3 regions of the Parageobacillus sp. NEAU-HV-2 genome follow, and region 3 is predicted to be linked to each of the others. Evidence: riboswitches for the same ligand, from Rfam matches in the RefSeq annotation. Region 3 holds a riboswitch; each other region holds the start of a gene.

Region 1 (3,270 bases), on a different contig from region 3:
TCCCGCCGCCTATCCGGAAGTGATCAGCGTCGGCGCGGTAAATCAGGATCTTTCCTTTGCCCCTTATTCCAATTACGGTAATTATTTGGATGTAGTTGCACCAGGAACTAATATTGCCAGCACGTTTACGCAACATCGATACGCGGCGCTGTCTGGAACATCGATGGCCGCTCCCCACGTTACGGCATTAGCCGGTCTCATCCGTTCTTTAAATCCGCGCTTGTCGAACGATGAGGTGAAGCAAATTATTATCGACACCGCTACCGATCTTGGCGACAGCGGCAAAGATCCGTATTACGGATATGGCTTGATTAACGTTTATCGCGCGCTGGAATTAGCTAGACGCTCGAGCTAGCCAGATGGATGGGGATTGTTACATCACGTAATTTCTCCATCCCTTCGTCTGTGTGAGCATCGTGGTCACCGCCCCTACTACGGTGACGACAATGAGCGAATAAAGAAAGGAAGTCGAATCAATGACAAAGCTGCCAATCGTAATAATCAGCGCATCGATCAGAAAAATAATAATTCCCACATTCCAATTGGTCATTCTCGCGATAAACTGCGCTAATAAATCCGTTCCTCCCGTACTCGTCTCTTCCCGCAACATCATACCAATTCCTAAGCCGACCAAAACACCGCCAATGATAGAGCTAGGAATCGGATCGAGCATAATAACGCCGCGGAGTACAGAAAACATATCAATCATCAAGGAAGAAAACAATAAACCGTGCAGGCTGTTATAAAAAAAGGGGCGATAGTAAAACCAAGCTATAATATAAAGGGGAATGCTTAATAAAATGATGGCCAGTCCCACTTTTACATGCCAAACATATTTCACGATTAAGCCAATTCCAATAATGCCCCCATCGAGTAAATGATGGGGAACTAAAAATACATTGATGCCGATAGCCAGAAAAATACTGCCAATAATAGTGGTCATTATTTTTTTTAACATCGGAGATCACCCTATCGTTTTTCGGCTCGCTTACCACCAAACCGGCGCGCTAGAAAAACTTCGATACGCTATTATATGGCAGCATCTATCAATACTTGTCTCTTTTTTGTTGCTATTATTGAAATAATGTATTAATATATTAGCATAATAGAATAAGGCCGCTCATTCGACCATCGAAGTAGAGGTCGCAGCTTTTATGAGTACGGTAAACGAGACGCAGAGCACGTCAAAGACTTTACCGGAAAGGAAAAGCTGCCGAAGCCTGAACATTTCTCTGGATGTTTAGGCTGGGGTTGTCGCCGAATAGGGGCAACACTGTCATACGTGCACGAATGGTGCACGTATGGAGCGCTATCTTCGTGGGAGAGTTTGATGGATGCAGTCACTAAGTCATACTGCCGTCGAATCTCCTTCGACGGCTTTTTTATTTATTAGGATCCTAGTTTTGTAAAAGTTATAATAACAAAAAGGAGTGGTTCAACTATGGAAACACTGACAAAACCAACAGCTGACTCGTTAGCTGTTTCGCATTCGGAAAGCGGGCTAAAACGAAAATTAAAAACACGCCATTTAACAATGATCTCCCTTGGCGGCACGATCGGTACAGGGCTCTTTTTAGCCAGCGGCGGAGCGGTGCATACCGCGGGGCCGGGTGGAGCGCTTGCGGCCTATATCGCGATCGGCGTTATGGTGTATTTTTTAATGACAAGCCTAGCCGAAATGGCTGCCTATATGCCCGTTTCCGGATCCTTCAGCACGTATGCGACGAAATTCGTTGATCCGGCGCTAGGGTTTGCGTTAGGCTGGAATTATTGGTATAACTGGGCGATTACGATTGCGGCGGAACTTTCCGCAGTGACGATGATTATGAAATTTTGGTTTCCAAACAGCCCATCGCTTTTATGGAGCGCGATTTGTTTGGCGATTATGTTTTTATTAAATTATTTATCCGTCAAAGGGTTTGGCGAAGCGGAATATTGGTTTTCCATCATTAAAGTGGTAACGGTAATCATCTTTTTAATTGTCAGCTTCCTCATGATCTTTGGCATCATGGGCGGCGAAGCTATTGGCTTTAAAAACTTTACCATCGAAGATGCACCGTTTCACGGCGGTTTTATGGCAATGCTAGGAATCTTTATGGCGGCGGGATTTTCCTTCCAGGGAACAGAATTGTTAGGCGTCGCTGCTGGCGAAACGGAAAATCCGAAAGAAAGCATTCCCCGTGCTATTCGCCAGGTATTTTGGCGCATTTTGCTGTTTTATGTGCTGGCGATTTTGGCCATCGGTTTGTTAATCCCTTATACAGATGATAAGCTTGCCAACAGTGATGTATCGGTGAGCCCGTTTACGCTTGTGTTCGACAGAGCAGGAATTGCCTTTGCCGCCTCTGTCATGAACGCAGTCATTTTAACTGCCGTATTATCGGCGGGCAACTCCGGCATGTACGCATCGACTCGCATGCTTTGGGACTTGGCCCGCGAAGGAAAGGCGCCGAAATTTTTAGCAAAACTCGACCGACGCGGGGTTCCAGTAAATGCCCTAATTGTTACTTCATCGCTAGGAACGCTTGCCTTTTTGGCCTCTCTCTTTGGCGATGGAGTGGTATATACATGGCTGCTTAACGCTTCCGGCATGTCGGGGTTTATCGCTTGGCTTGGCATCGCCATCAGCCATTACCGCTTCCGTAAAGCATATGTGGCGCAAGGGAAAAGTCTTGAGGATTTACCGTATAAAGCGAAATGGTTTCCGTTCGGTCCGATCTTTGCCTTTGTTCTTTGCACTATTATCGTTTTAGGACAAAACTACCCAGCGTTTATAGGCGGGACGATCGATTGGTATGGAGTGCTTGTTTCCTATATCGGGTTGCCTCTTTTCCTTATCGTCTGGCTTGGCTATAAGTTCGTGAAAAAAACAAAAGTCATTCCATTGCATGAGTGCGATTTAGAACAAAAATAAGGACTTGGCATGCAACGCCAAGTCCTTATTTTTGTACTTTGTGCTCTTCGTCGTCGATGATTCCTTTTGTCGCGTTTTTAAACTCGCGCAGCGTTTTTCCCGCTGCTTGTCCCAACTCCGGCAGTTTTTTCGGTCCAAAAATTAACAACGCGAAGAAAACGATAAGGGCAATTTCGCCAAATCCGATATTCATTTGATTCACTCCATATGTTGAGTCATTTTTTTTTATTATATCATACAAACGAGAAGCGTGCCATCCACATGTACGACTATTCTTCCTGCAAGAGGCGAACCGGTACTTCCATTTCTTCCTCCGGTTTGTTCTTGAGATAAATACGCGCCATTTCCCGTTTTTC
Region 2 (3,270 bases), on a different contig from region 3:
AGCGCGTCGCTTAAATGATAAAATTGATATTTTTCCGCATCTTCCTTGAAGAATAACTTCATCCACGGCCATGTGAAAAACTCCATGCTCATCGAATGAATTTCGCATGCCTCCAAGGTTGGCCAGTTGTATTCCGGAATTTCGTAATGGCGGCTTTCGTACACTTGAAACGCGTGCCCCGCTTCATGGGTAAGTACATCGATGTCTCCGGATGTGCCGGTAAAGTTCGAAAAAATAAACGGCGCTTTGTAATTTTCAATATAGGTGCAATAGCCGCCGCTCGCTTTTCCTTTTTTCGCAATAAGGTCCATTAGTTCATGCTCGATCATATATCGGAAAAACTCGCCCGTTTCCGGCGACAGTTCTTCGTACATTTTCTTCCCGTTTTCGATAATCCAGTTTGCGTCCCCTTTTGGCATTGGGTTGCCAGTTGGGAACACAAAAGCTTCATCATAATATTTCAGCTTCTCGACGCCGATGCGCTCCCGCTGCCGCTCGCGGAGCTTCACGGCAATCGGAACGATATGCTTTTCGACTTGCTTGCGGAATTTCGCAACCATCTCGGCGTTATAATCCGTTCGGCCTAAACGGGCATAGCCAAGTTCCACAAAGTTTTTAAATCCGAGCTTTTGCGCGATGGCGGTGCGCACTTTCACAAGCTGATCGTAAATTTCATCGAACTTTTCCTCATGCTCTTGGAAAAAGGCAAAACGCGCCTCACTTGCCCGCTTGCGCATATCACGGTCTGGCGATTCGACAAACGGCTGGAGCTGCGCTAACGTCCGTTCTTCCCCTTCAAAGAAAATTTTCGCCGAAGCGACCAATTTCGTATATTCGCTCGTCAGCTTATTTTCCAGCTGCAGATCTTCCACAATGTCCGGAGAATACGTTTTTAATTCCGTCTCGGCGAGCGCAAATAACTGTTTTCCCCATTTTTCCTCGAGCTGCGAACGGAATGGAGACGAAACAAGCGCCCGGTAATAATCGTTCACAAGGCCTTTAACAATTGGCTCGACCTCATCGAAAAAGTCTTGTTCCTGCTTATAAAATTCATCGTTCGTATCAATTGTATGACGAATATAACAAATTTGCGCCATCGTACTGAAATCGTTGCGAAGCTGATTGATTTCCTTCATCGCCTCGTTCTGTTCTTCCGCATTGCTTGCCTTTTGAAACGATTGCAGCGCCTGTTGAAATGAGGCTTTCAGCTTCTCGATGTTCGGCCGTTCATAGCGAAACTCAGAAAATTTCAATGCAATCCCTTCCCTTTCTCTCGTTTTCCTTATCTTAGATTGTATTCCATTCATACACGGAAAATCCTTTTTTTCTAATCAAAAAGCTCGTTGACGAACTTTGTCGAAATTTGTATAATAATTACGTCCATTGAATATTTTTTCTTTCTCATCAATGTCGCTGTGATAGAGGCCGCAATGAACAATAGTAAGCGAAAGGAGATGCAGAGGGTCGATGAATTTCGCTGAAAGGGTTCAGTTTGCGGTGTTCTCTGGCGCCGCAGGCTGGGGCTGCATCCGAAACAGGCGCAGCACTGCCGCCGTTAAAAACGGCGGAGCGCTATCGTTTGGCAGTTGGAAACGGATGTTTTACACCCGTTGAAAACGCAAGGGTGTATTTTTTTTGAGATAAAGAAAGGAGCATCATCGTCATGCAACAACCAAAGCTAGGATTATGGCTATTAACGGCGCTTGTCGTTGGCAATATGGTCGGTTCAGGTATTTTCATGCTGCCGCGCTCGCTCGCGGAAGCGGCAAGTCCGCTTGGCGTTATTTTCGCGTGGCTATTAACAGGCGCAGGCGTCTTAATGACGGCGCTTGTCTTCGGTAACTTAGCGATCCGTAAGCCGGAATTAAACGGCGGACCGCAAATTTATGCAAAAGAATTGTTTCCAAAAGGATCGAACATCTCGATTCTATCCGGCTTTATGTCCTCATGGGGATATTGGATCGGCAACTTTGCCGGCAACGTGGCGATTATTACGACATTCGCCAGCTATTTATCGACGTTTTTCCCAATTTTAACAAGCAAGCAAACGTTATTTACGATCGGTTCGCTTGACGTAAAACTAGGAAACTTGCTCACCTTTATCGTTTGCACGACGCTGCTTTGGGGCATGCATTTCATCATTTTGCGCGGCATTGAAGGTGCAGGAAAGCTGAACTTTCTCGCTACGGCAGCAAAAGTGCTTGGATTTTTCCTATTTATCGTCATTGCATTATTTGCGTTTGAAAAAAGCAACATCGGCTCGCTCGTTGTCCCGCGTTATGATGAAACCGGTCATTCCATCGGCTTGTTAGGACAAATTAATAATGCAGCGGTGTCGACATTGTGGGCGTTTATCGGCGTCGAATCGGCGATTGTTTTCGCATCTCGTGCGCGCAAGCAAGCGGACGTCAAACGCGCGACAATCCTTGGTTTGTTGATTGCCCTTGCGATTTATATCGGCATTAGTATCCTTGTCATGGGGGTATTGCCGCAAAAGGAACTCATTCAGTCGGAAAAACCGCTTGTTGACGCGATTGTTACGATTTTAGGCCCAAGCGGCGGCTACGTTCTTGCGGGACTCGGTTTAATCAGCTTGCTCGGCTCAACGCTTGGCTGGGTGCTGTTAAGCGCCGAAGTGCCGTACCAGGCGGCAAAGCAAGGTCTGTTTATTCCAGCGTTTTTAAAGGAAAATAAAAAGAAAGTGCCAAGCTTTTCTTTAGTTCTTTCGAATGGATTGGCGCAAATCTTTATTTTTTCGACGATTTCCAACTCGATGTCAGCGGCGTTTGACTTTGTCATCTACATCGCGACATTGGCGTATCTTGTCCCGTATTTTATCGCCTCTGTCTTCCAATTAAAGCTGACGCTGACCGGCGAAACGTACAAGGGGGCAGTACGGGGCCGCATGATCGATGGAATCGTTGCCGCTCTGGCAACTATTTATTCGGTCTGGGTTATCATCGCCGGCACCGCCGATATCAAAACGTTTATGCTTGGGGTCATCCTGCTTTTAAGCGGCATCTTCTTCTATCCGCAAGTAAAAAAAGCAGCGCAGCAAACAGAAGAAAAACAAAGAATGTCGGCATAACGAAAACGAACGTCCGGGCTTTCGGACGTTCGTTTTTTATACTTTTCTTTTTTCATTTCCGTTAATCAATAACGCTTCTGAATCTTTGAGCCTCGTTACACGACATCGGAATTGTGTTTCAAACGTTTGCAGCCGCTCTTCGATGGAGGAATCACCCGGAAACACATCTTCTCTGCCGTAAT
Region 3 (3,270 bases):
GCATCCTCGCTTAATCATTACGCGAAAAGTGAAAAAAGACGGCGGAAAATATTTCGGACCGTATCCGCATGTACAGGCGGCAAACGAAACGAAGAAACTGTTAGACCGCATTTATCCGCTGCGTAAATGCTCGACCATGCCGAACCGCGTTTGTTTATATTACCATATGGGACAATGTCTTGCGCCGTGCGTGTATCCGGTGTCCGAACAGCAAAATAAAGAAATCGTTGAACAAATCGTTCGCTTTTTAAACGGTGGGTATAAAGAAGTAAAAGAAGAGCTTGCGAAAAAGATGATAAAAGCGGCTGAAGCGCTCGAATTTGAACGGGCGAAAGAATACCGTGATCAAATCGCCCATATTGAGGCAACGATGGAAAAGCAGAAGATGACCATGAACGATTTTGTTGATCGTGATGTGTTCGGTTATGCCTATGACAAAGGTTGGATGTGCGTACAAGTATTTTTCATTCGTCAGGGAAAACTGATTGAGCGTGATGCATCGATGTTTCCGATGTATCAAGACCCAGATGAGGAATTGCTGACGTTTTTAGGACAGTTTTATTCAAAAGCGAACCACTTTAAACCGAAAGAAGTCATTTTGCCTGCTGACATTGACGGCGAGCTTGCTGAACAGCTTCTAGAAGTAACGGTCGTTCAGCCGAAAAGAGGTAAGAAAAAAGAACTGGTTGATTTGGCCAGCAAAAATGCGGCAATTGCTTTGAAAGAAAAATTTTATTTAATTGAGCGGGACGAAGAACGAACGATCAAAGCGGTAGAAAACTTAGGAAAAATATTAGGGATTCCGACGCCGCATCGCATTGAGGCGTTTGACAATTCCAATATTCATGGAGCTGATCCTGTTTCGGCGATGGTTGTCTTTATCGATGGAAAGCCGGAGAAAAAAGAGTATCGAAAATATAAAGTCAAAACGGTAGAAGGACCGGATGACTATGAATCGATGCGCGAGGTGGTAAGAAGACGTTATACTCGCGTGCTAAAAGAAGGTCTCCCTCTTCCCGATTTGATTATTATTGACGGTGGAAAAGGGCATTTAGCTGCGGTAAGGGATGTGCTTGAAAACGAATTAGGACTTGATATTCCGCTCGCTGGGCTTGCAAAAGACGACAAGCATCGCACATCCGAGTTAATCATGGGAGATCCGCCGCAAGTCGTTCCATTAGAGCGAAACAGTCAAGAGTTTTATTTATTGCAGCGCATCCAAGACGAGGTGCATCGGTTTGCGGTTACATTTCACCGGCAAACGCGTGGAAAAACGATGTTTCATTCTGTGTTAGATGACATTCCTGGCGTTGGGGAAAAACGAAAAAAAGCGTTATTAAAGCATTTCGGGTCCATTAAAAACATGAAAGAAGCAACGGTCGAAGAATTGCAAAAAGCGAACATTCCGCGCCCTGTTGCCGAAAAAATTTATAAGAAATTGCGGGAGTAGTATTGTCAATAGCATAAAAATTTGATATCATTGCCCTAAATTTCATATTTATACACTTCCAAACGCCGAAGTGAAGATAGAGGTGCGAACTTCAAGAGTACACATTCGGAGGAAAATGAGTTCCGAAGACGGATGTGGAAAGGGGAGCGTCGCCGAAGTGGAAAAAGTCTCATTGCTTTTTCCGCTGGTCCTGCGTTTAAGAAATGTAGGACTGTCAAGATGTGATTCATCTTGGAGAGCTATCTCACTGTGCGGGGCGAATTCGTTTTTTCGTTTCGTGATGCACAGCAATGAGATTTCTCTCATTGCTGTTTTTTTATTTTATAAATTAGGCAAAAGGGTGAGACGAAATGGGAATTATCGTACAAAAATTTGGCGGAACGTCTGTTGGTTCCATCGAAAGAATTCAACATGTGGCGAATCGGGTGATTGAGGAAGCCCAAAAGGGAAATGACGTTGTCGTTGTTGTTTCGGCAATGGGAAAAACGACCGATGAGCTTGTCAACTTAGCGAAACAAATCTCCAATCATCCTAGCAAGCGGGAAATGGATATGCTTCTTTCGACGGGGGAACAAGTGAGCATTGCGCTTCTTGCAATGTCGCTTCATGAAAAAGGATATAAAGCTGTTTCGTTGACAGGATGGCAAGCGGGAATTACGACGGAAGAAATGCACGGCAATGCCCGCATTATGAACATAGATACAACGAGAATCCGCCGCTACCTTGACGAAGGGGCGATTGTGATCGTTGCTGGGTTTCAAGGAGTGACGGAAACAGGGGAGATCACCACGCTCGGCCGCGGCGGTTCTGATACGACGGCGGTGGCGCTGGCTGCGGCGTTAAAAGCAGAGAAGTGCGATATTTATACGGACGTAACCGGCGTGTTTACGACCGACCCGCGTTATGTAAAAACAGCAAGAAAAATAAAAGAGATTTCCTATGATGAAATGCTTGAGTTAGCCAATTTAGGGGCAGGAGTATTGCATCCGCGCGCCGTTGAATTTGCGAAAAACTATGAAGTGCCGCTGGAAGTGCGTTCGAGCATGGAAAACGAAAGAGGAACGATGGTAAAGGAGGAAGTTTCGATGGAGCAGCATTTAATCGTACGGGGAATTGCATTTGAAGATCAAGTAACGAGAGTGACAGTGGATGGAATCGAAAATAGTTTACATGCATTGCCGACCATTTTTACGGCGCTTGCCAATCGTGGCATCAATGTAGATATTATTATTCAAAATGCGACGAATTCCGAAACAGCGTCTGTTTCTTTTTCGATTCGCACGGAAGATTTGCCGGAAACGCTTCAAGTGCTGCAAGCGCTGGAAGGCGCCGACGTTCACTATGAAAGCGGCTTGGCGAAAGTATCGATCGTTGGCTCTGGCATGATTTCAAACCCGGGGGTGGCGGCGCGCGTGTTTGAAGTATTGGCGGATCAAGGAATTGAAATCAAAATGGTTAGTACATCAGAAATTAAAATTTCCACGGTCATTGACGAAAAATATATGGTTTCGGCCGTCGAGGAGCTTCACGAAGCATTCGGGCTTGCCGAAGAAGCGGCAGCGGTGCGCTCGTAAAAATGACAGAAGCCTGCGCTCGCAGGCTTCTTACCATTATTCTATCTCTTGTTTGCGGTCCCATTTAATGATAATGAGTACTTTATTTGGCCGCTTTTTCTGTTGTTCAAATGCTTCGGTGACGAGGCGCTTTTGTTGCTCGATTTGTTGGGCGAGAAATCCTGCTTCGAGCTGGAAGGTACAATGTTCATGAAGGGCAAGCCGCGCATCAATAATAGCGCCGGACAGCTCCACATGAAGTTCGTC

The links. Region 3 has a riboswitch for lysine ahead of AC1WMD_RS04505 (aspartate kinase). Riboswitches for the same ligand answer to the same signal wherever they lie in the genome.
Region 1: linked by a shared signal. The riboswitch ahead of AC1WMD_RS07555 (amino acid permease) and the one ahead of AC1WMD_RS04505 (aspartate kinase) in region 3 are both predicted to bind lysine.
Region 2: linked by a shared signal. The riboswitch ahead of AC1WMD_RS01795 (amino acid permease) and the one ahead of AC1WMD_RS04505 (aspartate kinase) in region 3 are both predicted to bind lysine.

The regions. Positions count from the first base shown of each region.
Region 1 is NZ_JBXUJJ010000003.1:248,364-251,633, forward strand. It holds gene AC1WMD_RS07545 (S8 family peptidase) at 1-355, shown strand, start outside; gene AC1WMD_RS07550 (YitT family protein) at 374-958, opposite strand; lysine riboswitch at 1,130-1,320, shown strand; gene AC1WMD_RS07555 (amino acid permease) at 1,442-2,914, shown strand; gene tatAY (sec-independent protein translocase protein TatAY) at 2,940-3,107, opposite strand; gene AC1WMD_RS07565 (H-type small acid-soluble spore protein) at 3,184-3,270, opposite strand, start outside.
Region 2 is NZ_JBXUJJ010000001.1:318,739-322,008, reverse strand. It holds gene AC1WMD_RS01800 (M3 family oligoendopeptidase) at 1-1,253, opposite strand, end outside; lysine riboswitch at 1,412-1,583, shown strand; gene AC1WMD_RS01795 (amino acid permease) at 1,664-3,088, shown strand.
Region 3 is NZ_JBXUJJ010000002.1:200,865-204,134, forward strand. It holds gene uvrC (excinuclease ABC subunit UvrC) at 1-1,450, shown strand, start outside; lysine riboswitch at 1,520-1,700, shown strand; gene AC1WMD_RS04505 (aspartate kinase) at 1,801-3,024, shown strand; gene AC1WMD_RS04510 (YslB family protein) at 3,061-3,270, opposite strand, start outside.